2 regions of the Anoxybacillus sp. FSL W8-0382 genome follow, and region 1 is predicted to be linked to the other one. Evidence: a T-box and tRNA genes for the amino acid it is inferred to sense, from the RefSeq annotation. Region 1 holds a T-box; the other holds one or more tRNA genes.
The links. A T-box is a leader RNA that pairs with one kind of tRNA and senses whether it is charged. The one in region 1 lies ahead of ileS (isoleucine--tRNA ligase), so its partner is inferred to be a tRNA-Ile.
Positions count from the first base shown of each region.

Region 1 (3,368 bases):
GCGTCCGTTCGGGCTACCTGGATGCGTAAACCCTTCTGGGAGCAAATCTTTCGCTTCGCGCTCAAACCAAACGTTTGAACCGTATTGGCGGAACAAGTTCGATACGTGTTCAATCGTTTCGTCTGTAATAATTGGCTCACCATTTTCGGCATAAAAGACCGGAATTGGTACCCCCCATGCGCGTTGGCGCGAAATGCACCAGTCGCCGCGATCGCGAATCATGTTGTGGATGCGAATTTCACCCCATGCCGGCACCCATTTCGTTTCTTCGACAGCTTTCAACAATTGCTCACGAATTTTGTCGATGGACGCAAACCATTGAGCTGTCGCACGGAAAATCGTCGGTTGCTTCGTCCGCCAGTCGTGCGGATATGAGTGCGTAATAAACGATAGTTTTAATAAAGCACCTACTTCTTGTAGCTTTTCTGTAATCGCTTTGTTTGCGTCATCGTAAAACATGCCAGCAAACCCTGGCGCTTCTTCTGTCATATATCCGCGCTCATCGACAGGGCAAAGGACACCTAAGCCGTACTTTTGGCCGACGATAAAGTCGTCTTCCCCGTGTCCTGGGGCCGTATGAACGCAACCTGTTCCGGCGTCTGTTGTGACGTGTTCGCCACAAATGACGAGCGAATCGCGGTCGTAAAACGGATGTTTCGCAACGACGTATTCGAGTTCGCTTCCTTTCACTGTTTTTAATACAGTCACATGCTCCCAGCCGATTTCTTTTTGTACCGATTGTAATAACTCGGATGCAACGACATATTTGCCACCGTCTGCCTCAACGACGCTATATTGCAACTCTGGATGAACAGCGATACCTAAGTTCGCTGGAATCGTCCATGGCGTCGTCGTCCAAATGACGATTTTTTCATCCCCATCAAGCACTCCTTTTCCGTCTTTGACAGGAAAAGCGACGTAAATCGATGGGGAACGTTTGTCTTTGTACTCGATTTCCGCTTCGGCAAGCGCCGATTCACTTGATGGAGACCAATACACAGGTTTTAATCCTTTATAAATTAATCCTTTTTTTGCCATTTCACCAAATACTTTAATTTGTTGTGCTTCATATTCTGGCGTTAACGTAATGTAAGGATTGTCCCAATCGCCGCGCACACCAAGGCGTTTAAATTGTTCGCGCTGGCGGTCGATTTGCTCGTATGCATATTGCTCACATAGCTTGCGGAATTCCGCAACGCTCATTTCTTTCCGATTGACGCCTTTATTTTTCGTCAGCGCCGTTTCAATTGGCAAGCCGTGCGTATCCCAGCCCGGTACGTACGGAGCACAATAGCCGCTCATTGACTTATAGCGAACGATAAAGTCTTTTAAAATTTTATTAAGGGCATGTCCCATATGAATGTCGCCGTTCGCATACGGCGGTCCGTCATGCAATACGAAAAGCGGGCGATCTTTTGTACGCTCTTGCACTTTTCGATAAATGTCCATTTCATCCCATTTTGCTTGCATTTGTGGTTCACGTTGTGGAAGATTTCCGCGCATCGGGAAATCGGTCTTTGGCATTAATAACGTATCTTTGTAATCCATCATGTAACCTCCTTTTATGTAAATAAAAAAACCTTCTCATGCCCAAAAGGGACGAGAAGGTCTCGCGGTACCACCCTTGTTGACTATGTAAACATAGCCCACTTGACATTCGTAACGGGAATGACGCGCCGTGGCCTACTATTTGTTCAGCACGGAACTCCGGGGTGATTTTCATTCTTTCGCTTATGCCGAGCTTCCACCGCCCTCGGCTCGCTGTAATAAGCTGATGAAAGAACTACTGTCCCCTTCATCGTTTTTACGATATAACTGTAATCGATATTATAGGCAATCACAATAGCCATCGTCAAGACTCTGTTATTTCTTGCACCGCTTCATCATCAAGTTTGTAATCTAATAAATGATCCCAATCGTCGTTGTTTAACATATCGAGCTGCGCTTCAATTAACATTTTAAAACGACTGCGAAACACTTTCGCTTGCCGTTTTAATTCTTCGACTTCCATCGCGATTTTCCGCGTTTTGGCGAGCGCCTCGCTAATGATGCGATCCGCGTTTTTTTCCGCTTCTTTAATGATGAGCTTCGCTTCTTTTTGCGCGTTTCGCTTCACTTCTTCGGCTGTTTCTTGCGCAATTAAAATCGATTTATTTAACGTTTCTTCAATATTTGTAAAATAGTTGAGTTTTTCTGTCAGCTCTTTCACTTTTTCTTCTAATTGCTTTTTTTCACGCAACACCATTTCGTAGTCTTTAATCACTTGATCTAAAAATTCGTTTACTTCATCTTCATCATATCCGCGAAAGCCTCGGCTAAATTCTTTATTATGAATATCTAACGGCGTTAACGGCATGCGGCCACCTCCATCTTATGTACGTATCGGGTTATTCGACATCTTTTGCGGAAATCCTGCTTTTATTTTGCTTTTTCGACAACGATGCGCCATTTTTCTTTTTTTGTTTGACCGACAATCGCTTGCAGTCGGCAGCGCCCATACCCACGCAGCGACAATAAATCGCCTTCTTGGCACTCCATATGAGCTTGGTCAACCGTTTTCCAATTCACTTTCACGAAGTTTTGGTCAATGAGCGCTTGCGCTTTTTGGCGTGATATGCGAAAACATTGCGCTAAAATGGCGTCAAGTCGCAAAGAAGAAACGGTAAACGTCTCTTCCTCCCACTGTTCTTCCACGACGAGAAGTTGCGAAAGCAGTTGTTCTTCTAACGATACTTTTGCTTTTCCAATCGTTGTGACGTTCATTTGAACAAACGGCGCAATTTCTTTAGCAACGACAAATTGAATAACATCATCAACGATGATAATGTCACCAAACTTTTCCCGCTTCACACCGAGCGACAAAAGTGCGCCGAGCACGTCGCGATGCCCGAGCGTCACAAATTTTTTCGGGTAGCGAATGGAAAATAACGATAGTTGAAAATCCTCTTCATTCGGTTGCATGTACGGCGGATATAATAGCGCACGCTTTCGTTCGACCGACGATGAACCGCCAAAAAACGCAACGTGTACATCATCGTGATGGCCGACAATCGAGCGGACAATTTGCTGTTCGCGCGGAGTTAAAAAGTCGGTTAGTTTCGGAGCGTATTGTTCCGTCACGAGCCGCTTCCATTCGCACACGAGATCGATGAAATGATGCTCTTCTTTGCGGAAATGTTGATAAATGTCCATTACAGCCCTCTATTAACCATATCAACTAACCCATAAACGCCTGCTGTCGCAAAGCGCAAAACAAGCAAGGCGACAATTGGAGAAATATCGATCATACCAATCGGCGGAATAAAGCGACGAAACGGCTCTAAATACGGCTCACAAATGTTGGCGAAAAACTGCCCGACTTTTGTGTC
Region 1 is NZ_JBBOPX010000001.1:1,854,668-1,858,035, forward strand. It holds gene ileS (isoleucine--tRNA ligase) at 1-1,548, opposite strand, end outside; T-box leader at 1,593-1,808, opposite strand; gene NSS60_RS09710 (DivIVA domain-containing protein) at 1,853-2,356, opposite strand; gene NSS60_RS09715 (YlmH family RNA-binding protein) at 2,419-3,192, opposite strand; gene NSS60_RS09720 (YggT family protein) at 3,192-3,368, opposite strand, start outside.

Region 2 (3,368 bases), 1.4 Mb from region 1:
ATTGCGGTGGGGATTTTTGTCGAAGGAATCCGTCGTTTCATTCATCCCGAATCCATTCAATTTTCCTTCATGTTAACGATCGCAACAATCGGATTTATCGTTAATCTTGTGTTAACAATCGTTTTAAGCCAGAGCATGAAAGAAGAAGAAAATTTAAATGTAAAAAGCGCTTTATGGCATTTCATTGGCGATTTGCTCAGTTCCATTGGTGTCATCATTTCAGCAATTTTGATTTACTTTACAAAACTATATATTTTCGATCCACTGATCAGCATAGTCATTGGGGCAATTATTTTTATAGGTGGGGCAAAAATTGTCCGTGAGTCGTACTTTATTCTGATGGACGCTGTTCCACATCAATTTGATATCGAACGCATTCGTTCTGATATTCTTTCTATCGAAGGAGTAGAAGATGTGCATGAATTGCATATTTGGGCCATTTCGACTGATCATTATTCCCTTACTACACACGTTCTCATTAACGAACATATCGAACCATTTCGCATCGTTTTAGCCATTAATGAAATGTTAAAAGAACGATATAATCTCTCACATGTCACAGTTCAAGTCGAACATCCATCTATTCACCCACATGGTGAATACGGGAAACAATTTTTAGACAAAAAATAAATTTGAGCAAAATGTAAAAAGGACATCCCATATCAATTATGAGATGTCCCTTTTTCTAGTGACCCGTACGGGATTCGAACCCGTGTTACCGCCGTGAAAGGGCGGTGTCTTAACCACTTGACCAACGGGCCATATGTGGCAATGGCGGAGAAGGCGGGATTTGAACCCGCGCGCCGCAAAACGCGACCTAACGGTTTAGCAAACCGTCCCCTTCAGCCACTTGGGTACTTCTCCAAATGGCTCCGCAGGTAGGATTCGAACCTACGACCGCTCGGTTAACAGCCGAGTGCTCTACCACTGAGCTACTGCGGAACGAAAATAAAGATTATAATGGGCCTAAGTGGACTTGAACCACCGACCTCACGCTTATCAGGCGTGCGCTCTAACCAGCTGAGCTATAGGCCCATGTAAGCGGGTGATGGGAATCGAACCCACGACATCAGCTTGGAAGGCTGAGGTTTTACCACTAAACTACACCCGCACGTCGAATTTTATAATAAGCAACACTCATCACGCTCAGTCATGCCTCTTCCTCTACTAGCATATTCAAAGATGATGGATGCGTCGAGGCAACTCGTGGTTTACTCGACGAAGCGTCGCTCGTGGCTGAGGTTTTACCACTAAACTACACCCGCATATTTGAATTTGCAAATGTTATGGGGCGACTAGTGGGAATCGAACCCACGAATGCCAGAGCCACAATCTGGTGCGTTAACCACTTCGCCATAGCCGCCACAATGATGCCGGCTGCAGGACTTGAACCCGCAACCTACTGATTACAAGTCAGTTGCTCTACCAATTGAGCTAAGCCGGCATAATATAAAGCGATATGAAACTGTATATGGCGGAGGAGGAGGGATTCGAACCCCCGCGCGCCTTTCGACGCCTCTCGGTTTTCAAGACCGACCCCTTCAGCCAGACTTGGGTACTCCTCCGTATAATATAACATGGTGGACCTTGTAGGACTCGAACCTACGACCGGACGGTTATGAGCCGTCTGCTCTAACCAGCTGAGCTAAAGGTCCTAAGCTAGTAGCGGCGGAGGGAATCGAACCCCCGACCTTACGGGTATGAACCGTACGCTCTAGCCAGCTGAGCTACGCCGCCATTATAAATATATGGTGGAGCCTATCGGGATCGAACCGATGACCTCCTGCGTGCAAAGCAGGCGCTCTCCCAGCTGAGCTAAGACCCCTTGAAAATGGTCGGGAAGACAGGATTCGAACCTGCGACCCCATGGTCCCAAACCATGTGCTCTACCAAGCTGAGCTACTTCCCGTCCTCATAATGATATAAACATGGCGCGCCCGAGAGGATTCGAACCCCTAACCTTCTGATCCGTAGTCAGATGCTCTATCCAATTGAGCTACGGGCGCATATGAAGTGCCGAGAGCCGGACTCGAACCGGCACGGTAGTCACCTACCGCAGGATTTTAAGTCCTGTGCGTCTGCCAATTCCGCCACCCCGGCATGGCATATTGGAGCGGAAGACGGGACTCGAACCCGCGACCCCCACCTTGGCAAGGTGGTGTTCTACCACTGAACTACTTCCGCATTATGCGGGTGGAGGGACTTGAACCCCCACGCCAGAGGCGCCAGATCCTAAGTCTGGTGCGTCTGCCAATTCCGCCACACCCGCATCATGGTGAGCCATGGAGGACTCGAACCTCCGACCCTCTGATTAAAAGTCAGATGCTCTACCTACTGAGCTAATGGCTCAAAAACAATCTGGTGCCGGCTGCAGGACTTGAACCCGCAACCTACTGATTACAAGTCAGTTGCTCTACCAATTGAGCTAAGCCGGCACACTATATATTCATACGAAACTGACATGATTCAAAATGGTGGCTCGGGACGGAATCGAACCGCCGACACAAGGATTTTCAGTCCTTTGCTCTACCGACTGAGCTACCGAGCCATACATGGCGGTCCCGACGGGACTCGAACCCGCGATCTCCTGCGTGACAGGCAGGCATGTTAACCACTACACTACGGGACCATTTTGGTTGCGGGGGCAGGATTTGAACCTGCGACCTTCGGGTTATGAGCCCGACGAGCTACCTGGCTGCTCCACCCCGCGATGATGAGAAAGAACTAATTTTTTATCTATGGTGGAGGATGACGGGATCGAACCGCCGACCCCTTGCTTGTAAGGCAAGTGCTCTCCCAGCTGAGCTAATCCTCCATAAAAGATGACCCGTACGGGATTCGAACCCGTGTTACCGCCGTGAAAGGGCGGTGTCTTAACCACTTGACCAACGGGCCATATATTATTTCCAAAGTGGCTGGCGGAGAGCAAGGGATTCGAACCCTTGAGACGCTCATCGCGTCTACACGATTTCCAATCGTGCTCCTTCGACCACTCGGACAGCTCTCCGTAAATGGCTCCGCAGGTAGGATTCGAACCTACGACCGCTCGGTTAACAGCCGAGTGCTCTACCACTGAGCTACTGCGGAATAAAAACGTAAGTAATTCATACTGCTTAACCATTATTTCAATTGGATGTTACTGCCTCTTCCTCTACTCGCATACTCAATGATGATGAATGCGTCGAGGCAACTCGCAGCTTGATCGATGAAGCATCGCTCGTCACTGAGCTACTGCGGAATAACATATTGTTTTGCCCGGCAACGTCCTACTCTCGCAGGCGGTGTCCCGCCAACTACCATCGGCGCTGGAGAGCTTAACTTCCGTGTTCGGGATGGGAACGGGTGTGACCTCTCCGCCATCGTCACCG
Region 2 is NZ_JBBOPX010000001.1:452,237-455,604, reverse strand. It holds gene NSS60_RS02530 (cation diffusion facilitator family transporter) at 1-630, shown strand, start outside; tRNA gene NSS60_RS02525 (tRNA-Glu) at 690-761, opposite strand; tRNA gene NSS60_RS02520 (tRNA-Ser) at 773-864, opposite strand; tRNA gene NSS60_RS02515 (tRNA-Asn) at 868-942, opposite strand; tRNA gene NSS60_RS02510 (tRNA-Ile) at 962-1,035, opposite strand; tRNA gene NSS60_RS02505 (tRNA-Gly) at 1,041-1,111, opposite strand; tRNA gene NSS60_RS02500 (tRNA-His) at 1,288-1,363, opposite strand; tRNA gene NSS60_RS02495 (tRNA-Thr) at 1,372-1,444, opposite strand; tRNA gene NSS60_RS02490 (tRNA-Ser) at 1,473-1,565, opposite strand; tRNA gene NSS60_RS02485 (tRNA-Ile) at 1,579-1,655, opposite strand; tRNA gene NSS60_RS02480 (tRNA-Met) at 1,664-1,737, opposite strand; tRNA gene NSS60_RS02475 (tRNA-Ala) at 1,750-1,825, opposite strand; tRNA gene NSS60_RS02470 (tRNA-Pro) at 1,833-1,909, opposite strand; tRNA gene NSS60_RS02465 (tRNA-Arg) at 1,930-2,006, opposite strand; tRNA gene NSS60_RS02460 (tRNA-Leu) at 2,015-2,100, opposite strand; tRNA gene NSS60_RS02455 (tRNA-Gly) at 2,110-2,184, opposite strand; tRNA gene NSS60_RS02450 (tRNA-Leu) at 2,189-2,269, opposite strand; tRNA gene NSS60_RS02445 (tRNA-Lys) at 2,274-2,349, opposite strand; tRNA gene NSS60_RS02440 (tRNA-Thr) at 2,360-2,435, opposite strand; tRNA gene NSS60_RS02435 (tRNA-Phe) at 2,473-2,548, opposite strand; tRNA gene NSS60_RS02430 (tRNA-Asp) at 2,554-2,629, opposite strand; tRNA gene NSS60_RS02425 (tRNA-Met) at 2,634-2,710, opposite strand; tRNA gene NSS60_RS02420 (tRNA-Val) at 2,740-2,815, opposite strand; tRNA gene NSS60_RS02415 (tRNA-Glu) at 2,824-2,895, opposite strand; tRNA gene NSS60_RS02410 (tRNA-Ser) at 2,917-3,007, opposite strand; tRNA gene NSS60_RS02405 (tRNA-Asn) at 3,013-3,087, opposite strand; rRNA gene rrf (5S ribosomal RNA) at 3,254-3,368, opposite strand, start outside.
Region 2: it has a tRNA-Ile gene. The T-box ahead of ileS (isoleucine--tRNA ligase) is inferred to sense a tRNA for this amino acid. The anticodon was not compared.